Xanthocytophaga agilis: one gene and its partner. The protein of the gene in region 2 interacts with the protein of the main gene of each other region in a pairwise test. Links are inferred from orthologs where the notes say so. Each region holds a gene or a part of one and is shown on either strand. Other genes may lie near its edges.

Region 1 (11,343 bases), on a different replicon or contig from region 2:
CGGATTATTCAGAAAACGTTCCTGTACACGGGTCATCTGGGATGACATCTTTTTACATATTCCCGGACAACGTGTAAAGAAAAAATCGGCGACAACAACTTTTCCTTTTAGCGAGGCTCCTTTTACCTGCTTACCGTCCTGATTGGTTAGCTTAAAGTCGGGTACAGTATGAAATAAGGTATCTGCAATCTCTTTTCCTTTCACAATTTGCTTTCCTACTTTAACTTGTCCACTAGCTGAGTCAATAACAGGATAATACCGGCCAATGGAGTAATGGTTCTTACCGGAGTTGCGTAGAAACAGAAATAATAAAGCCGGTAATGCCAAAAGGATCAGCAATATACCGGCTTGTTTAAGATTTTTCATTCTAAAGATATTCGGGTGATTTTATCGGATAGAAACAGTATAAAGGATAAATTTTTATACTGCTGCTAAGTTACAAACTCTATTTCATTAAACAGAGTTTCCGAAAAATCTAAAAACGTATATTCTTATTGAAAGAATCGCAGTTCAAAGATAGAACTTCCTTCTACCAGCAATGCGACCAATAACCAAACTACGAAAATCAAAGGAATCAGAATAGACCAGATCAACATCTTCACTTCCCCTTTCAAGTGCATAAATTCTGATACTATAAAGAATGCCTTTACAATCGTTAAAGCTACGAACACGGCTACTTTGAAAGTATGCCAATGTGTAGGAACCATAAATGCAATAGCGAATTCCAAAACAGTGATTCCCAGCAAAATCCAGAATGTACGCCAGATAGCCTGCGTCTGTGCTTTTGGAATTTCGCGGTGTGGTGTATCTAAAGCTTCTGTTGCCATATATATCGTTTCTATAAAATATTAGTAATTACTTAAATCTTCCCTACAAATAAGATGTACAATTATTGACAGGAAAGTGGATAAAATCTAAAAATTATACCAGATAGAAGAAGGTAAACACGAATACCCATACGAGGTCTACAAAGTGCCAGTACAAACCTACTTTCTCTACCATTTCATAATGTCCACGACGATCGTATACACCCATGGTTGTGTTATAGAAAATAAGGATGTTCAGAATAACACCACTAAATACGTGTGTACCATGGAAACCTGTAATGAAGAAGAACAGGTCAGCAAACAATGGAGGTCCATATTGGTTTTCTACCAGATTAGCACCAACCACTTCTTTTGTAATCCATTTGCCATCTGAAAAAACTTTCATCAATGTACCATGTCCTTCTGTACCTGTAATGAAGTGAGTCCATTCCCAAGCCTGGCATCCCAGAAAGGTAAATCCACCCAGAATAGTCCACAACATCCATTTTTCAACATCTTTCTGATCCATACGGTGACCAGCTTCTACAGCCAATACCATAGTTACAGAACTCATGATTAGAATAAACGTCATTATACCTACAAACACCAGCGGTGCATGCAATCCATGAAAAAATGGAATAGCGTCAAACACATGATCAGGAACGGGCCAGTATTCTGTAGAGAATGAAAATTCTGCACCATGTTGCTTAGGATCATAAGCATGAGCACCAAAACGGTTCAAGCCATAGGTAATCAATAATGCAGAAAATGTAAATGCGTCAGAAAGCAGGAAGAACCACATCATCAACTTGCCATAGCTGGCTTTCATCGGCTCCATGCCTCCGCCCCATAACTTTTTAGAAGAAACTTCTTGTGTTGCAACTGTTGCCATATCAGGAGTGTAAAATATAAATTGTATTTGGTAAATAGCGTATTCTAAAACTGGGTCAAAAATAATATCTTTTTTGAAATGAAAACTGTATTCTTCACACTTTTCAGTTTATATCAATGTACCTTTTTCATTTCCCGGCAAAAATATATTCTATCTTTTTATATCCTATATAAATCTGTTAATGATTTATTAAAAGGAAGATAAATAAATATACCCAGAGAAAATCAAGGAAGTGCCAGTAGGTAGTACACATATCCATCCGGTTCATGGCTTTGGCATGAATTTCATCCCGGAAGGTAGCAATCAGCACTAACAGCAGAAACACAATCCCTGTTACCAGGTGGAAGATGTGCAATCCGGTCATAATATACAGAAAAGAGCCAGAAGGATTACTGGTAGCTCCTCCTAACCAAATGTGTCGTTGCTGTAAATCCTGCCATCCAATGTATTGAGCAACAATAAATGCCACCCCCAGCAAGAATGTAATAACCATAGAAATTTTCAGCATTCCCAGGTTATCTTTTTTAGCAGAGTAATGAGCCCATTGCATTGTTATACTGCTTAACAGGATAATTACAGAGGAAGTCCAGAAAACTTGTGGTAATTCAAACTCCAACCAGTTTCCATCTCCTTTCCGTACAATATAGGCACTGCTCATCGCAGCAAAAATCATAATTATACTTACGATAAACAACCACAAAGCAAACTTTTTAGGGTTCATCGAAAGCGTCTCCTGAGGTTCCTCAGGAATCGCGTTATAGCCTGAAATTTCAATCTTCTGTGACATATCCTTACAAATTCAGTTATATTATTGAGTAAGTTTCTACTTTTCTTTACTTAACAAATTCTTTTTAGATTTTATCCAATAAGAATGCAATCTGTACAACGGGTAAGTATAAGAAAGACCCAAACATCATTTTCAATGCAGCTTTATCTGTTTGCGTACGCATCAGATGGAAAGTTTGAGCAAGGAAAAGAATTCCACAAACCATAGCAATAATAGCAGAATTGATACCTGTCATACCTAATTTTAATGGCACCCAGCTTAAAGGCAGTAAGAACAATGTATAAATCATAATCTGTACTGCTGTATCAAAGCCTTTTTCTCCCTGTGCCGGTAATAATTTGAATCCAGCCCTACGATAATCCTCATCTGCTACCCAGGCAATAGCCCAGAAATGAGGAAACTGCCAAAAAAATTGAATTGCGAACAAAATACCTGGCTCCCATCCAAAATGATTAGTAGCAGCCAGCCAGCCAATCATAGGAGGAAATGCACCTGGAAACGCACCAACAAACACTGCTACAGGTCCTACTCTCTTAAGCGGAGTATATACAAACCCATACAGAATAAATGATACTAAGGCAATACCTGCTGTTTTATAATTAAATGCTGTAATAAAAATGAACATAGACAAAGCCAACATCAGGATTACAAATCCCCAGGCTTCCGAAATACTTAACCGGCCTGTTGGCAAAGGACGTCCGGCAGTTCTTTTCATCAGCTTGTCCAGTTCCACTTCTTTTATCTGGTTTACTGTATTAGCAGCAGAAGTAATTGCATATCCTGCTACTGCAAACAATGCAAAATGCACCCAGTCAATAGGTCTCTGAATACCCAACAAATAGCCAAAACTGGATGAAAACACCACAGTCAACGAAAGTCTGAACTTGGTTAGCTCAAAAAAAGCTTTCAGTTTGCCTGCAAAACTTATATCAATACTCGAATCAGATACAATCATTATTAGATAACTTCTACTTAACTTTTACAGTTTGGTTTAAATCATTTCTGGTTTTAAAACAGGCTGTTCCTTTTTAAGAACCCCATGAGGAGGATTAATAGCAAGAAACAAGATAAACTGTATCCCTATTGCTCCTACAGCTAAAAATAAATGTATAGGTTGTAAGAAGGCAGGAATACTAAAATATGCCATACAGGCCCCTGTAATTACTTCTATAATAGTTATCGCCACTAATACTTTTGCCCATCGCTTTACCAATGTATCTGAAGAAACATATTTCTTCAGGAGAAAAAGCAAATAGACATTGCTGACAAGAACCACCAGAGAAAATGAACGATGAATATAAAATACCCATCCTAATTGTTCAATCCATTCATTGCGCATTAGATGCTGCATTTTGCTGATTACAACATCTATCGCCTCTCTCACCCGTGTCCCTAGAACGATCTGAACCAGCGATAAGAAAATAACCCATACCAGAAATGCGTTAATTATTTTCTTTTTTGGTATAGATTGTAATTTTCTTGGTGTACTAAAAGACCGGATAACTACATAAATCAATAACAAAGCTATTGCAATAGCCAGAATCATATGAATGGTTATCGTTCCCGGAAGAAGGTTTGTTGAAACAATAACAGATCCGAGCCATCCCTGAAAACCTACCAAAAACAAGTTGAGAAGACTTATAAAAGAAATAGTCTTGTCTCGTTTCCAGTAAGAAAACGACAGGACTGTTGTTCCAGCGATAAATATTCCTACTAATACACCAAACAATCGGTTTACATATTCAATCCAGGTTTTTACCGGATTAAACTCTGCTTCGATATAAATAGATGGATCCGATAAAATCCTGTTTCCTACTTCCGTAAAACCTAACTTATCCAGATATCCGGCAAGCCTTTCATTCTTTTGCTTACGCTTTTGAACATAAGTATCCTTATAATCAACTGGAAGTTGTGAAGAATCTGTAGGAGGAACCCAGCTACCAAAACATTTAGGCCAATCCGGACAACCCATTCCCGAACCTGTTGTTCGAACAATACTCCCAATGGCAATCAATAAATAGACAAAAACAACAGTTATAATACCCCATTTCTGGAAAGCATTATAACTGTTGTTTGAAAATTTACTCATGATATTAATGTGCTGATTTTACTTCTGGTGTATCTGTGTATAATTCTTCATCGTCTACTTCGTGCGGCAGATTCGACTCAGGAGTTGCAGCATATGGTACAGTTTGAGGAATAAAGTCTTCCTGCGCACCTGGCTTGCTGTAATCATATGGCCAGCGATAAACTGTAGGAATTTCACCTACCCAGTTACCATGTCCTGGATTAACAGGAGCAGTCCACTCCAACGTTGTAGAATGCCATGGGTTCTGAGGAGCTTTTCTTCCTTTGAAGATACTATAGAAGAAGTTGAAAGCAAAAATCAGTTGAGATGAGAATGTTACGATAGCCGCAATACTGATAAACATATTCAGATCAGTAAAGGACTTAGAGAAATCAAAGTTTGTGAAAGAATAATATCTTCTTGGGAAACCAGCAATACCGATGTAGTGCATTGGGAAGAATACCATATACACACCGATAAATGTCATCCAGAAGTGTACATATCCTAATTTCTCATCCATCATTCTTCCGAACATTTTAGGGAACCAGTGATACACACCAGCCATCATTCCAAAGAATGACGCAGATCCCATTACAAGGTGAAAGTGAGCAACAACGAAATAGGTATCATGTAATTGAATATCAATAGCAGAGTTTCCTAATGCAACACCTGTCAAACCACCTGAAATAAACAAAGAAACCAAACCGATTGAGAACAACATAGCAGGTGTAAACACGATATTACCACGCCATAAGGTTGTAATATAATTGAAGGCTTTCACCGCAGAAGGTACCGCAATAATCAATGTAAGAAACATAAATATTGATCCAAGGAATGGATTCATACCTGTTACGAACATGTGATGAGCCCATACAATGAAAGATAACACCATGATAGCCAACATTGAGACAATCATTGCACGATATCCAAAGATAGGCTTACGAGAGTTAGTAGCAATAATCTCAGATGTAATACCCAATGCAGGTAACAATACGATATACACTTCAGGGTGTCCTAAGAACCAGAATAAGTGTTGGAACAAAATTGGGCTACCACCTCTGTTATCCAAAGCCTGACCAGCTACATATAAATCCGACAGGAAGAAACTTGTATGAAACTCGCGATCAAAGATCAGAAGTAATGCAGCAGAGAAGAGAACAGGAAATGACAGAAGTCCGATAATTGCAGTAATGAAGAACGCCCATACTGTCAATGGCAGACGAGAGAATGACATACCTTTTGTACGTAGGTTAATTACAGTTGTAACATAATTAACCCCTCCCAGTAACTGAGATATAATAAAGAAGGCCATACTAACCAACCATAAAGTCATCCCCAATTCTGAGCCTGGGTTTGCTGTTTTTACAGCGCTCAACGGAGGATAGACTGTCCAGCCACCCCCTGCAGGGCCTGTGCTCAAGAACAATGAACCAAACATTAATACACTAGATAGGAAGAAGAACCAGAATGATAACATATTCATGAATCCTGAAGCCATATCACGTGCACCAACTTGCAAAGGAATCAGATAGTTACTAAATGTACCACTCAAGCCAGCTGTCAATACGAAGAATACCATGATCGTACCATGCATAGTCACTAATGCCAGATAGAAGTTGGCATCCAGTTTCCCAGAATCATCGATCCATCCTCCTAGTAAAGGTTTTAACCAAAAAAGCTTTGCTTCAGGAAAACCTAACTGAATACGAAACAGAATTGATAGAAAGCCACCAATAAATGCCCAAATCAAACCTGTGATTAAATATTGTTTAGCAATGACTTTGTGGTCCTCACTAAAAACATATGAACGTATAAAACCTAACTCGTGGTGTTCGTGCTCGTGGTCATGATCATGGCTGTGAGCATGAGCGCCGTCATGAATGTCAAGATTTGCTGTTGCCATAAAATTTAATTGCTATTTCTGATAGAGAAACAAAATCCATTCGCAGTTTGTCCCTAAAAAAGATACGTTATAACAGGATAATTCTTAGCATACTGCTATGCTACAAACAAATACTACTTAGCTACAGGTACACTTGCTACAGCTGGTGCAGCTGCAGAGTCAGCAGGAGCAGCAGCAGGTTCACCACCTTCTTCAGGACCTACAACCTGTAAAGCTTTTTCTTTTAGATTAGCAGGAACCAGTTTCAGATAATCACGGTTCTGAGCAAGGAACGGCTTACGATTAGCAACCCATTTCACATAATCTGCTGGTTCATCTACAACAACCAGTGTACGCATAGAGAAGTGACCGCGACCACAAACCTCAGTACAAGCTAGTTCATAATTAAAGTTAGGGTTGTTTAGTTCCGTACGCATTTCTGCAGTCGTTTTTTCAGGAACAAACCAGAAACGAGTCTGCATACCAGGAACAGCATCCATCTTTAAACGGAAGTGAGGCATAAATACGCTATGCAATACATCTCGTGCGTGGATTTTTAACAAAACAGGCTTTCCTTTTGGAATATGTATCTCAGTTGATGTAAAATCATCAAATGAATTTACGTCTGTAAAGTCGATTCCTATTTCATTTGTCGCATCAATCAAACGATAATCATAACGTCCAAGCTCAGACTTGCTTTGTCCCAAAACAGCTTGTTTATCACCAGGATAACGCACAATCCAGTTAAATTGTTTTCCTACCAGTTCAACAACCACTGCATCTTCTGGCGCATCTTTCATAATATCACGCCATACCCACCATCCAGAAATAACTAATGTTGTTAAAACAATACCGGGGATAATCGTCCATACTACCTCCAGATTATTGTTATGAGGATAGAATGTTGCCCGACGCTCTTTTTTGTATTGATATTGAAAAGGGAACCAGAATAAAAGGATATGTGTAGCAAAGAAAACTGCTCCAATTACCCCCATAGTAATCCAAAATAAATTATCTGTTTCCTTTCCATGAGTAGAAGAAGCTTCTGGCAAAAGAAACTGATCTGAATAAAATGAGATCCAGATAGCCAGACCAAATCCGATGAACAAAAAGACAGGAAACAAAGCAGCATTTACCTTGTTGCTTGTTCCTACTCTTTCATCTGCTTTTTTAGTAATAGAAATCAGAGATTGTACTCTGAAGACTGTCACTAAAATCGCAATAATTAATAATAGCCCTGTGACAATAATTGCAGTTATCATGATTTACAGAATTTGGTATAATTGATAGAATTATAACCGGTATTTTCTTGTATATAAAATCTATTTTGGAAACAAAACGAAAATTATTGATTGTGATGTAAGCTTTCTTCCAGCATTGGGTGATTTTTAGCAATCAAAGGAGCTTTAGCTAAAAACGTTCCAATTATGAATACAAAAACGCCTGCATAGATAGCAATTACACCCAATTCCATAAATCCGATTCCACCATCATCACCCAACATAAACGGAGTCATATTCAGGTAGAAATCCAGCCAATGACCTGCCAGGATACCCCATGCAACCAGTTTTAGGAATGTCATTTTACGTTTCGATTCTCTGGTCATCAATGCCAGGAATGGGAACAAGAAGTTAACAAGCAGATTTACAAAGAACATACCTTTGTATTTTCCACCAAATCCTTCAAATACTTCGTTAAAGTGATTTGTTTCTTCAGGAATGTTTGCATAATAGATCAACATAAACTGAGCAAACCAAACATATGTCCAGAAGATACTGAATGCAAACATAAATTTCCCCAGATCATGCAAATGGTTTGAATTAACCATCTTAAGGTATCCTTGCTCTTTCAAATATATAGTCGCTAATGTAATTGTAGCCAGACATGCTACCCACCAGCTTGCAAAAGTATACCAACCATACATTGTACTGAACCAGTGAGGATCAGCAGACATTGACCAATCCCATGCAGCCATTACAGAAGTAACCGCAAAGAAAATAATAAATATCGCAGAGAAAACAATGTTTCTGTCATATATCTCCAATCCACCTTCTATATCTTCTTGTAAAGATCGCTTACGAATAATAGTAAATAAAACAAACCATACTACAAAGTAAACAACCATCCGAGCCATAAAGAACCCAAAGTTCAGATACCAGGTTTTAGAAGCTAGAACCTCGTCAAAGTTAGGACTATGCTCATCAGCAATCCCTTCTACCGTCCAGTGAAATAATCCATGCCCATGAAAAATATGTGCAACATCAGCACCAGCAAGCAGGAAATAAACAACCATTAATACGCCTGAAACTGGCAGAAAAAAGCCAAACGCCATTGGAATACGCAGAATCAGACTTGACCATCCAGCCCATGCCGCATATTGCACTGCAACAAAGAATACACCACACAAAGCAATCCCTGTAAAATAAACATTGTTGATCCACAGGTTTGCAAAGAGGCGTTTCAGCCATGACGCTCCATGTTCTGCCGCAGCTCCGGCATGTTCAGCAGCAGCACCAGCATGTTCGCCATGAGCTTCATGTCCACCACCTGTAGCCGCCAGAATAATGCCCAGAATAACCAAGGCAAATCCTACCACCACTGCAATAATTGCATTCCGGCGGATTCTAGGATCAAAAATATATTGCTCGTCTAAATTATACGAAACCGAATGATGTTCAGCCATTGTAATAAATAGTGTATTGTTTATTGTTAAATTGCTGAATAGATAATTTTCAATCTATTTGCAGCGATTTGAGATCTAACTAAATTCAACAAAGAGACGCTCTTATTGCTGCTTTTGCAGTTCGTGTACGTATTGTACAATTTTCCACCGCTCAACAGGATTCACTTGTGAGCCATGAGGCCACATACGTCCTTTACCATAGGTAATTACATGAAAGATATGTCCATCATTCATATCTTTATACCCAGAACCACTATAGTTTGGTACACCTTTGAATACTTTCCCGACTGTACCATCCCCTTTACCAGTTTCACCATGGCAATGCTGGCAATAACGGGTATATAATTCCTTTCCATCAGCCAGAGTTTGTTCTGTTTGAGGAATTGGATTCTTTAGTGTTCTTTCGGCAATGCCAATACTATCTTTAGGAATATTATAGATCATTAAATCTTCCACAAAGGTACTATCTTTTCCAAACTTTGTCTGGTAATTACGTCTCGCTACAGTTCCTGGAACAGGAAGCCACAAATTGTTACCGAACTTGTTATAGGGATTCTTAAAGCTCGCTTCTTGCCGGAACGGCTCATAAGAAATAGCATGATACATGTTGGGAGCATATTCTGTACCCGGATCATCATGATCACGTTGACAAGCAACAGTGAGCAGTGCACCTGCAATAAGACTCAAAAAGGTTACTTTTCTAAGATGATTCATATACTTGAAACAGAATCGAAATAAGTCTGTATAATATCGTTAAAAGCTATAACTATTCTCAATTAATCTAAATCACCAGCCTTAACCAATTTGGTTGAGACTTCTATAGCCCCGTAATTTTTTATAATAGATGTAATTTCTTCTGGCGTAAGCTTGTTTTTTGTCAGATCAATAGCCATCACAAATTTATCATCTGTACAGCGACTATCAAACAAAAATGGTTTCTTTCCAGGATATAAATTACTCACAGTCAAGAAAGTTGCAACCATTCCTAAGGCAGAGAAAAGTACAGTACCCTCAAAGCCAACAGGTACCAGCACAGGAATAGAAACGTAGTCTTTCCCACCAACAATCATCGGCCAGTCAAATCCCATTGTCCACACCATCAGTGTTATCAGACAAGTAAAACCAGTAAGACCAAACAAGAAGGCGGCTTTAGACATAAAGCTACGGGAATATCCCAATGCATCATCCAAACCGTGAATAGGAAATGGAGTATATACTTCATGAATCTTTACGCCACTGTTACGGATTTTTTTCACGCCCGACATCAGTACGTCTTCATCATCAAAAATACCAACTAAAAATGCGCTTTCGCTATGAATATGATGTTCCATTGGTTATCTGAAATGGAAAATAAGATAATACAAAGTTTTATAAATGGATGCTAAAACCAGATCCAACTATTATATTAAGTAAGATCTGGAATTTCTGCATTTCTTATTCTACGTCTTTATTAAATGCCGGACGTGCCTGGAAACCAGGTTGTGCTGAAGTTACAGTCTTATGCTCTTCTACATGTTCTGAAGATGACTTCAGGATTGCCTTCACCTCAGCTATGTTGATCACAGGTAAGAACTTAGCAAACAAGAAGAAACAAGTAAAGAAGAATCCGAATGTATACAGATAATCCAGTACGTCAACTTTTGTAGGAGCAAACATAGCCCAGCTTGAAGGCAGATAATCACGGTGCAGAGATGTCACAATGATCACAAAACGTTCAAACCACATACCGATATTTACTACTATAGACAGGATAAAAGTAGCAACAACACTTGTACGAATTTTCTTAATCCAGAATAACTGAGGGGAAATTACGTTACAGCTCATCATTGACCAGTATGCCCACCAGTAAGGTCCCATCATACGATTAATAAATGCATAACGCTCATATTGCACACCTGAATACCAGGCAATAACGAACTCAGTAATATAAGCTACCCCCACAATCGAACCTGTCAACATAATGATTTTATTCATTGACTCGATGTGTCCGATTGTAATATAATCTTTCAGACCAAATACCTCACGGGTAATCAACATCAGCGTTAACACCATCGCAAATCCAGAGAAAATCGCACCAGCAACGAAATATGGAGGGAAGATAGTAGTGTGCCAACCTGGAATAACAGAAGTAGCAAAGTCAAAACTTACAATGGTGTGTACAGAAAGTACAAGTGGAGTAGATAAACCAGCAAGAACCAAACTCACATTCTCATAATGTTGCCATG
Region 2 (11,239 bases):
CTTCAAGGCAAAGCTGTTACTACTCCATCTGCCAAAGCCATCGGATGTAGCATAAAATGGAAAAAAGCCTAAAGGTATTTGCTTTTTTATTTTTCAAAACCCAGTCAGTAGAAGGCTGGGTTTTATTGTTTTTTTATTTTCACCAATTCCCCTCTTTTGGTAAACTAACTCTATTTTTTGCCTCAATATTACCTCCTTATATTTTCTACCATCTTACTCTTTATTTTATCTCACACTTTAGTTACTTGTAAGCACAAGGATATTGACTATACCTCGGTTAAAATTTTAGGCACGTAACGACATCTATACAATGTATTCTATTAAACCCTATTATACGGAAGATCGGGATAAGTTACTTCATGAATATGACAAAGGACTTATTACCAAAGCTTCTTCTCAGGACCTGGAGAGTATCTATCCGGAAATTACTCATTTTACCAAGCTGGCTATTTCTGGTTACACAGGCAAGCAGATGCCTCCTATTGGTCAACTGGTCAATCTGGAAGAACTGGAAATTAATCGTGCGGAGCAATTACTTACATTACCAGAGGATATTGGACAGTTAAAAAATCTCAAAAAACTTCAGATCGAATCCAGAGCTGTCTGTATACTTCCGTTATCTTTTGGCAACCTCTCCAATCTCGAAGAACTTACCCTTAGGAGTTTCAAGGATGACGGACATTTGTCGGAAATACTCCCAAGGCTCACTTCATTGAGAAAACTGTGGATTATATCCTTTCAAGCTACTTCGCTGCCGTCACTGGTATCTGATCTTTCCTCTCTGCAAGAACTTAAAATCGGTGGATGTGACGAACTTCAGGATCTGTTGATTCTGAAAAGTTTACCCAAGCTTACAAAACTCTCTTTGTACGAAAATCCGAAACTTCCTTCTTTTCCGGCCCAGCTTTCATTTTCAAAAAAATTACAGGAATTAGAGATAAATAATCGCCTACCTATTCAATCAATCCCTGACGTAATAGGTGAACTCACCGAACTTGAGAGTATAGAAGTACGTTCCGGTTCGTGGGCTAGTGAGGAATCTGATCCTTTTGGTATATCCCCTGCTATTGGCAAGCTACAGAAGTTAAGAAAACTGAAGCTGAAGCCTGGAACGAAAGAAGTCCTGCCCTTTCCGGAATCAATAGGAAACTTAGCCAATCTGGAAGAACTGAAACTAGATTGGTATCCAATTGAAACGCTACCTTCTTCTATAGGTAATCTCAAAAAGCTGAAAACTCTCTATATTAACCTTGGTGATTTGACCGAACTACCTTCTGAAATAGGCGGACTCGACTCCCTGGAATTACTTTATATACACGGTTTCAGTACCGATAAGAATAAACTTACCACTTTACCATCGGAAATAGGAAAACTTAAACACCTGAAAACAATTGATATAAATGAAACACTTATTGACCTTCCTGATACAATAGGTGACTGTGAAAACCTTGAAATGCTAAAAGTGATAACCCCAAAATCACTTCAACGTATTCCAGAAAGTATTGGTAGACTAAGTAAACTACAGTCTCTGACTCTTAGCGGTATATTTTCTCAACTTCCGGAAAGCATCGGCAATCTGCAAAATCTGACAAATTTAGAACTACCCGATAGTCCACAACTTGTAAGTCTGCCCTCTACTATTAGCCAGTGTACCCAATTAGGCTCAATAGAAATTTCAAGAACTGGCATTCAACGTTTATCAATCGACTTGTACAAACTTACCCGATTATGGAAAGTAAGCACACATGCCACAGATACACAATTTGCACCCAGACAACTGGAGCCTGAGATTTTTAACTGGTTTTATCCATTTAGACATCTGGCAGAAAACCAGCATTCGGATATGGACGAGGAAAAGCGCAAAATTTACCTGCATGTGTATCTAAATAACTTCCATCAGGAACGGCTGGAAAATCGGCCTCAACAGGTATTTTTTGAAGGTTTTTCGATCAATTATGCCCCTATGCATCAGGCACTAATTGAAAACATATTTGTGTTTAATGAAAAGTACCAGTCTCTGTCAGACAAACCATTAAAACCAGGAGATATAGTAGCCATTCTGGGCAATACTTCTTATAAAAAGACAGATATCAAAAACAAACTGACTGCAGCCAATATTGGGTACAGCAGTTCATTAACTGATAAAGTCACTCATATACTGGTCGGAAGCTCGCCTAAGTTTCCGGAGAATGGAAATACCCAAAAGAATTATTTTCTATTTAGCGAAAAAGAACTGACTGACTTTCTGAATCAGGTTGAACAACCGTATCTCTTATCCGAAGAAGGGCGGGCAGATAATTCAACCGAATCTGTACTGAAGCTTTTGCGTAGTCCGGAGTCGCTCAATGAAGCACTAGGAGTACAATTACTTGAATCGACAGGTGTACCAGCTGAACTGATTATAGATCTACTGGTCATTGCCAAAACCTCAGATAATCCAGATACTCGCGCCAAAGCTAGACAGCTTATCAAGAAAAATACAACAGATGGAGTAATTCTTCAGGCACTTGCTCACAAGGCAAAGATAATTGATGATACATCCAGGTATAGTTACAATCGTTTTCAGATCTACAAATACCAACAAGAATTTCCAGGTCTGGATACAGCGTCTATGGCCTTTCTGGTTTGGCTCAAAAAGGAAAAGGTGATAAAAAACTGTTTTGCAGGCGACTACTTTATGGAACACTCAGATGCGAATGATCCCCGTCGCCAGCTCTATATTGAACAAACCACTCCTGAATGGCTTGCAAAAACGAATGAACTAGAGCTAAAAGCTGCTCTCACAACTGAGGAAGCCAATACTTTACTCCAGCAGGTACAACCGACCATCCGGAAAATCACATTTAAAGGCAATCACCTGACTTCATTTCCTGAAGAGATGCTTCATATAACATCCCTGACAAACCTGACTATCTACCATAGTAAGATACTTGAAATTCCAGAATCCATTGCCCAATTGAAAAATCTGAAACATTTGGTAATTTTTCAATATAATTTACACAAGCTTCCATTAAGCCTCTCAACCCTCCCATTGGAATCTCTGGAATTAAAAACAAATAGGGTTGAAAATCTTGATATCCTAAAAGAACGAATGCCATCCTGTCAATTTCGTTAAGAAAGAGAAGAAGCCAGACAAACGTAGAAACAACATGTCTGGCTTCTGTCAGAAATATATTTGCTCAAACTGATTTTTGTTGGTTTAAACAGATAACTTATTCTGTTCTATAAATACCTATAGGATAATCAGATACAATGAAAGCAGATATCAACATTGATTCTTGAGATTTAAAACTCCCAAAAAAATTTATGGAAAATTTTATAACTCTGAATCGTATATATCTAACACAACGTCTATCTGATCAGATTATTCTTTTGCATCAATGAAACCATTCCTATCAGTAAGTATAATTCTACTAATATTCTCATCTTGTACTTCCTCCAATAGTCTGGATAAAATCATTGCAGAAACAGACTCTTCTCGCAAAAGTCTACATTTTATGTCTGTGGATGAATTGAATCTGGACTCTACCGTTAGAAAATCCAAGGATTCATTTGAGGCGCAGCTACTCGTCAATGAATTCTGGCAACACTCTAATAAAAAAAACTCATATTCTTACCTGATATGTTATTATTCATATCATTTACCTAGAAATGGCGTTACTAGACGAAAGGTTCTCTTTTTTAAAGAAATCCCTCAAAAATTAATTTTAGCCCAAGAAGAAGATATTTATTCCAAAAATGTGAATGAATTAGTGGATGTAAAACTGGTGCTTATCAATAATTATATAGATCCATTATTTTATGTTAGAACAGATTCTCTACCTACTGAAAAATTAAAGCAGATCAATCGAGAACGATTAGATTCATTAGAAAAAAAGTATCCTGGAATAAAAACTGATCCCTGTGGAAATACTGTTATCAGTATTCTTGAGGAAAATTACCCAGAACCTCATGGATTACTGGATACTGCGAGAGCAAAATACTGGATTGATAAGTTTACAAAACGGTAAAACTATCCCCACATTACTAAAACTTGTGAAAATATATAAAAAACTTAAAACAGAATGGAGTGAGATTAAAAAACAACTTTTACACCTTCGGGAGAAATATAGAGGAATGTTGAAGTATATTGCTTTTTATGGATTCTTGTACTTACAGGAGGCAAAGATGAAAGCTTTTACCAAATCTATAAAAAGAAGGTCATTTGATGCGTTCCACTTATTCAATTATAGAAAACATAAGCCTATATACAATCTGCTAAATACCATTATTTTTGTGTACTAACTTTTCATTTCTGATGAACCATACACAATCCAACATACTCTCTTCCAAACTACCCAATGTAGGCACCACCATCTTTACTGTTATGTCCAAACTGGCTCAGGAGCATAAGGCCATTAACCTGGGTCAAGGCTTTCCGGACTTTAACGCTTCTCAGGATATTATTCAGCTAGTAACCAAAGCAATGCAGGATGGATACAATCAATATGCTCCTATGCCGGGTACCATTGAGTTACGGGAACAAATTGCCATCAAAACAGAACGTATGTATGGGTATGCTCCTAATCCTGATACCGAAATTACAGTTACTTCCGGAGGTACAGAAGCCTTGTATGCTGCTATCAGTGCCATTGTCAGTCCGGGCGATGAAGTGATTGTATTGGAGCCTTGCTACGACAGTTATGTACCTGCTATTGAACTTAACGGAGGGATTCCGGTATTTGTGTCCTTGTCATCCGATGATTTTTCAATCAACTTTTCCCAACTGCAAAATGCCATTACCAGCCGTACCCGAGCCATTATTATCAATACACCACACAACCCAACCGGCACCACACTGACACAAAAGGATTTGCAATTCCTGGCAATTCTGTTGAGAGATAGGAACATTTATCTGATCAGTGATGAAGTATATGAGCATATTATCTTTGATGGGCAACAACATCAGAGTGTGTTACGACATGCAGAATTACGGGAACGAAGCTTTGTAATCTCTTCTTTCGGCAAGACCTATCATGTTACCGGATGGAAGTTAGGCTATTGTATAGCCCCTCGCGAACTGTCAACCGAGTTTCGGAAAGTGCACCAGTACCTGACGTTTTCGTCCTTCACCCCTCTTCAGATTGCTCTGGCCGAATACCTCAGGAATCCAGAGCCCTATGAGTCTTTGCCTCAATTCTATCAGCAGAAACGGGATTTCTTTGTGAACCTGATGCAACAAACCCGCTTCTCTTTACTGCCTAGCCGAGGCAGTTACTTTGTATTGGCATCATACGGACATATTACGGATGAGTCTGACACCGATTATGCCATTCGTCTGACCAAAGAAATTGGCGTAGCCACTATTCCTCTATCTGTTTTTTATAATAACAAAACTGATAACAAACTCTTACGCTTTTGCTACGCCAAGAAAGAAGAAACACTGGAACGGGCAGTAGAACGATTGATGAAGATATAAATTCAAAATAGAAACACCTTTATTGATAAGGCTATTATCAATAAAGGTTTATAACCAGGCAATATGCCTAGTAACAGGAAAACTGTTTAGTTTGTCAAAAATCAACTAGCTACTTGTACAAAAATCATGAGTTTTAAAATGGGATATACCGATTTTCGCAGTATAGAAGAATACGATCGAAAACTTAATATTTTTTATTTCTCACTTAACCCTCTCAAAAAAAGCAAAGGCTTAATGGGCGGCAAAAAAGAGGAGGAATATGACCGCTCCTTATTGAGTAATATTGCTGTCTACGAAATCAACACCGGCAAAACCAGGTATTTATTTGACACAGTACATGAGGAAGAAGAAATTACCCATTTCCTGTTTGAATCGTCGTATGTGGAGGAGGGAAAACGAATTGAGTTTAATTATAGTAGCAGTAAGATACAGAACAACTCATCCATAGATCAACGTGAAACTTTGGATAGACTATTGGTTTGTCAGTTTAATAAGACCAAAGAAATTAACAAATTATGGAGTTTCCGGAAAAATGGAGAGGGAAAACGCCTAATCACTGAATTCGGAAAAGATACAGAATGGAGAATTGATGTATTCAATCAAAAAATCAGGGTTATCAAGCGTAATCCTACCACAGTAGAGATACAGGATTTCGAGTGGTAAGAGGGCAGTAAGTGGCTTTTCAGAGGTATTTGGCTTTATATTGACAGCATTTTGTAGATGGTAAGCCAGCTTTTTTCTTTGATAGTAGATTTATTGCGCATAGTTAGTAGCATGAAGAAGACTTGTGCATAGTTATAAGCACAAGACAATTAGAAGAGGAGATTCAAGTCATCCGAATCAAAAAAGTTTTTGCCATCAATAAACCGCAAAACTGTCAATGCGTTTAATTCACCGCATGAGTGGTGTTTGATCAGAATTCACCGCAAAAAATATTATGCGCATAGTTCAGGTCAAAACAAAAAATTCCATAGAACTATGCGCATGAGATAAAATTCCAGACTTGTTATCTATCCCTCTGTCAGTATACTTTTATTAATAAGTCTGTAGGGTTATCTGTACATGTGGAAAGTTTTGTTTGAGCAAAACCACATCTTCCTCTAGCTTTTTAAGATACGCCACATCTGAGTAGTTACTACTATTGCCAGTAAAATGAAACAGAGTTAGCTCTTTCAGATTTTTCATTTTCTTCAGTGTTTTCTGATTTGTTGCCACCTCATTTATCACACTCTGTGCACAGATGATTTTTTCAATCTGCTTAAACTCCAGAATTTCAACAGGCAGTTTAAATTTGCCAAAGAAGCTGTCATCTGAAAACAAGACATTGAGTGTAGTACCTTCCAGTTGTGCCTGATAAGCCAGTCGGGCAGGATCGCCACCTGCTACAAAACAACGTTTAACGATATAATGAAATTGCCGGTAGAAGTTTTGATTATTGTTACCCACCTTTCGGGTCCGCTCATCCAGTGCAAACAAAGACAATCCTGCCTTGGCTGTTTCTATGGCACTAAAAAGAGGATTTTTAAACAACTCATCTACAGTCTTATAAAAACCAGCTTTCTGTTGTTTCTTAATCACCTCATAGTGCTCACGGGGAAGATATTTTTCCAGCACTTTTTTAAAATGGATACTATACCCCTTTCCTCTCAGTGCATTCAGCAACAAAACCGGATACAACAATGGCTCCGGAATCCCACCTGCCAACATGATCTGAGCAGCTAGTTTAGTATTGTCTTCATCCAGGGAGCTAATCAGCCGTAACAGGTTTTCATGAACAGAATCCTCTGATTTAACCAAATAGGGAACTTCAAGCTTCTGTAAAAAATCACGTACATGAATAGGCAACGCAATAGGCAGTTTTCGTTTACAAATCTCTTCAGTCTGCTTTTGTGTGAGCTGTTCTCCTATACACACCAGGGTAGTTTGTGGGGTAAGTCTATCGGTAGCTTGGATGTTGTTTCTTTTGAATTGCTCTATGATTTCTTCTGAAGAATATCCTTTCATTTTTCCGAGTACAGACACCTGCTGTCTGGAAAGATCTGTTCCCTTCTGGAATGGTGATGTTATCCGCTTTTCCAACAGTGGCATTGCCCTTTCATTTAGTAAGCCAAAACTGAGTGCATGTAGCAAATCCTCTGTTGACATACTATCCGCACTGGTCAGATTATTCTGGAAAAGATTCAGATACACTGCCCTTACAGACTGTGAAAGTTTTCGTTTGCTACATTCCTGAATCAACTTGAGCACAGCAGCACCACTCACCCCACCTACATTTTGAAGAGGAGAATTATACAAGGAAAGCTTTTTCAACTTTTCCATCTGCATAATTCCTTCCGGTAGCACTTTTATTTTGTTTTCACCAAGATTCAGCACTTCCAATTGTGTAAACCGGACAATACTTTCAGGCAACTCAGTCAGCGTTGTTTCTTGTATAGCCAGATAGGTCAGAACATCCGGGTTGAGGAAAGACAGGAGTTCTTCCAGTTGCGATAGCTTACCCTTTTTTAGGGAAAAGCTCTTTACTTGAGTTAGTTGTTCACTAAGCTCTACGGTTACCTCCTGAACAGATAATTTTTCCAGCATAGGTAATCCATTCAAACACACAGGAAAGGTCGGATATTCCGGACAGCCAAATTCAATTGTCAGTTCCTTTAAATTTTTAAATACACCAATCTGAGGGGCTATTCTTCTTGTCAGATATCCTACTGAACCCCTCATTAACAAAACCAGTACCTGCCAATGTTTCTGACTCATTATCTCTTGTTCCAGCAAATCCTGATCAGTTGATAGAATAGTAATATCCTGAAAATAAATGTTGTCCGGGCCAGCTAAAGCCAGCCTATACTCAATAACAAGGGAATGATAAATATATTCATGGAGTTGAATCCCAATACAATTGGGGTATGCAGCAAAAGCAGCTGCCAGCGAAGGAAATGATGCAATCATACTAAATTAGAGTGGTGAAACCAGAAGCAACTCAAGAAACTTCTGTAGTTTATATACACTTGCAAAAAACAATAAAAGTTATTTCTCTTCGTTAAAATATTTTCAAATAAAGTGACTCTTCAATTTCAATAAAATAATTTTTACCATCTTCCAGCAATACTTTCTACATGTATGTTTAGGCCATTCCCACTTTGCATTAATTTTAGCAGCTAGTAATATGACAAAAAAGTAACAAGGTATGTGGTACACCAACAAACCAGACTTTAAATAGTTTCATGAAGACAGAAATTCCTCAATAGGGAAAGAATTTTTTGGAATAGAAGCAACTATTGGTAGGAGAAATATAAATAAAAAATACGCGTAGTTTGGTATATAGATTATATACCAAACTACGCGTATTTCCTTAGTAAAGCAGAATGTTTAAACTCTGCCAAAGTTTATTTCTTAGTAGAAAACTTGTATACAGTTGTAGTTGCATACGTTTCTCCGGGACGAAGCACTGTACTTGGGAAAGAAGGCTTGTTTGGAGCATCCGGATAGTGTTCTGTTTCGAGACAGAAACCATAGCGGTGTTTGTATACTATACCATTTTTACCAGTAATGGTACCATCCAGGAAGTTACCAGTGTAGAACTGCACAGCAGGTTCGGTAGTGTATGTATCCAGTACACGTCCGCTAGTTGGTTCGTAAACAGTCGCTACATGTTTCAGAGAATCTTTGGACTCTTTCAATACCCAGCAGTGGTCGTATCCTAAACCATATTTAATCTGCACATCCGAAGAATCATTGATACGTGCTCCGATTTTGGTAGACGTATTGAAATCAAAAGGAGTTCCGGCTACAGGTTTTAACTCACCAGTAGGAATCAGGCCTTTATCTACAGGTACCAGTTTATCGGCATACAACGTTACCTCATGATCCAGAATATCACGTTTTACTCCACCTGTCAGGTTGAAGTACGTATGGTTAGTCAGGTTGACAACTGTAGGTTTATCGGTAGTAGCTTTGTAACTGATTTGAAGAGAGTTATCATTCTTTAGTTGGTAGGTTACTTCGGTAGTCAATGTACCGGGATATCCTTCTTCGCCATCTTTGCTCACATAGGTCAGTTTCAATGATGGCTCCTCTCCTTCTACTGGAGTTGCATCCCACAACACTTTATCGAATCCTACTTTACCACCATGCAATGCATTGGGGCCATTGTTAGTAGCGAGTGTGTAGGTTTTTCCATCCAACGTAAATTTACCTTTTCCGATACGGTTGCCATATCGTCCAATCAATGCACCAAAGTACGGTACACCTTTCAGATAGCCACCCAGAGAGTCACATCCCAATACTATATCTTCATATTTACCATCCTTGTCAGGAGCAGTCCAGGAAACGATAGTACCACCATAGTTGGTAATTTTCACTTCCATACCAGAAGCATTGCGGAGGGTATACAGATCGGCAGTTTTGCCATCAGGCAATGTGCCAAAAGGAGCATCTTTTTGAATTCCGGCTTTCGGGGTTTGTTCCATTACATTTACGGAGTCTTGATTTTCTGAAGTTTTGCTTTTCTGGTCACAGGATACCAGTGCCATACTACCCAGCAAGAGGGTAGCAAAAAATATCTGAGAGAACGTTTTCATGCAGGTGTAACAGGTGTAAAGGTGTATAAGTGATTAAAAATCTGTAGTGGATGTCTATCTTTCATCCACTACAGGCGTATTTTTACCATTTGCCAGCCATATCCTTCAGGAATTTCTCCAACCCAGAATCTGTCAATGGGTGTTTCATCAATGCAGTAATAGCACTCAGAGGTCCGGTCATTACGTCAGATCCCAGTTCTGCACACTTGATAATATGCATAGGGTGACGTACAGAAGCGGCCAGAATCTGAGTGGCATATCCGTAGTTATCATAAATGAGACGAATCTGTTCGATCAGTTTTAACCCATCTGTAGATACATCATCCAAACGGCCTACAAACGGAGATACATAGGTAGCTCCTGCTTTGGCTGCCAGTAAAGCTTGTCCGGCAGAGAATACCAGTGTACAATTGGTTTTGATCCCTTTTTGTGAAAAATATTTAATGGCTTTGATGCCATCTTTGATCATCGGCACTTTCACAACGATCTTTGGGTCCAGAGCTGCCAGCAATTCGCCTTCTTCCACCATTCCTTTAAACTCTGTTGAGATTACTTCCGCACTTACATCTCCATCTACAATATTGCAGATAGCCCGGTAGTGATTCAGAATATTTTCTTTTCCGGTAATACCCTCTTTGGCCATCAGAGAGGGGTTTGTGGTTACGCCATCCAACACGCCCAGATCCTGAGCTTCCTGAATCTCTTTCAGATTTGCTGTGTCAATAAAAAACTTCATTGGTAAATTGGTATTAGGGTTTTGGTAAAAAATAGAACTACATTTTATAGCGAAGTGGTTTTAGCTAACTACACTTATTATTGTATCATTAGAACAACCACTTCTTTGTATTGGACTTTAGTTGTTGGATTTGTATTGATAGTAATTACAGCTTAGCCAGTTCTTCTTTTAGATTGATAGACTTATAATTGTCTACACACTTCATCACACTACTGATAGATGAAAATTCCTCAGCTTTATGGGTTGTAGTAAGAATAATAGCCTTCATACCTGCATTTCGGGCTGTTTTAGCACCTGTAGGAGAATCTTCAAATACCAGACAATTGGCATAGGGTACCTCCAGCACGTCTGCTACTTTAAAAAATACTTCCGGGTCAGGTTTGCCATTTGTTACATCCCGGTCAACGACAACAGCTTTGAAATAATGACGTATATTCAGATTATCCAGCACATAGTCTACATTTTCAA

The links.
Region 1: the proteins of QNI22_RS01290 (region 2) and QNI22_RS08725 interact in binary tests that used the Escherichia coli proteins (3 or more experiments, as listed by UniProt). The link is inferred for Xanthocytophaga agilis from one-to-one orthologs.

Annotation. Positions count from the first base shown.
Region 1 is NZ_JASJOU010000002.1:447,077-458,419, forward strand. Bases 4,018-6,986 are described here. They hold QNI22_RS08725 (cytochrome c oxidase subunit I), read right to left. Parts: upstream 6,457-6,986; coding sequence 4,579-6,456; downstream 4,018-4,578. Other genes in these bases: QNI22_RS08720 (COX15/CtaA family protein), read right to left, coding at 4,018-4,574; QNI22_RS08730 (cytochrome c oxidase subunit II), read right to left, coding at 6,570-6,986. Outside these bases: QNI22_RS08695 (SCO family protein), read right to left, coding at 1-366; QNI22_RS08700 (cytochrome C oxidase subunit IV family protein), read right to left, coding at 492-827; QNI22_RS08705 (cytochrome c oxidase subunit 3), read right to left, coding at 922-1,698; QNI22_RS08710 (cytochrome c oxidase subunit 3), read right to left, coding at 1,877-2,485; cyoE (heme o synthase), read right to left, coding at 2,550-3,440; more of QNI22_RS08720, read right to left, coding at 3,477-4,017; more of QNI22_RS08730, read right to left, coding at 6,987-7,697; QNI22_RS08735 (quinol:cytochrome C oxidoreductase), read right to left, coding at 7,781-9,118; QNI22_RS08740 (c-type cytochrome), read right to left, coding at 9,221-9,832; QNI22_RS08745 (DUF3341 domain-containing protein), read right to left, coding at 9,895-10,449; nrfD (NrfD/PsrC family molybdoenzyme membrane anchor subunit), read right to left, coding at 10,553-11,343. UniProt on the Escherichia coli protein: Cytochrome bo(3) ubiquinol oxidase is the terminal enzyme in the aerobic respiratory chain of E.coli that predominates when cells are grown at high aeration.
Region 2 is NZ_JASJOU010000001.1:338,186-349,424, reverse strand. Bases 3,513-6,377 are described here. They hold QNI22_RS01290 (pyridoxal phosphate-dependent aminotransferase), read left to right. Parts: upstream 3,513-4,297; coding sequence 4,298-5,458; downstream 5,459-6,377. Other genes in these bases: QNI22_RS01285 (hypothetical protein), read left to right, coding at 5,585-6,121; QNI22_RS01295 (hypothetical protein), read left to right, coding at 3,513-4,010. Outside these bases: QNI22_RS01305 (thioredoxin family protein), read left to right, coding at 1-72; QNI22_RS01300 (leucine-rich repeat domain-containing protein), read left to right, coding at 311-3,115; more of QNI22_RS01295, read left to right, coding at 3,498-3,512; QNI22_RS01280 (leucine-rich repeat domain-containing protein), read right to left, coding at 6,494-8,404; QNI22_RS01275 (aldose epimerase family protein), read right to left, coding at 8,842-10,035; fsa (fructose-6-phosphate aldolase), read right to left, coding at 10,118-10,771; QNI22_RS01265 (HAD family hydrolase), read right to left, coding at 10,917-11,239. UniProt on the Escherichia coli protein: Shows aminotransferase activity with methionine and histidine as substrates, and to a lesser extent also with phenylalanine.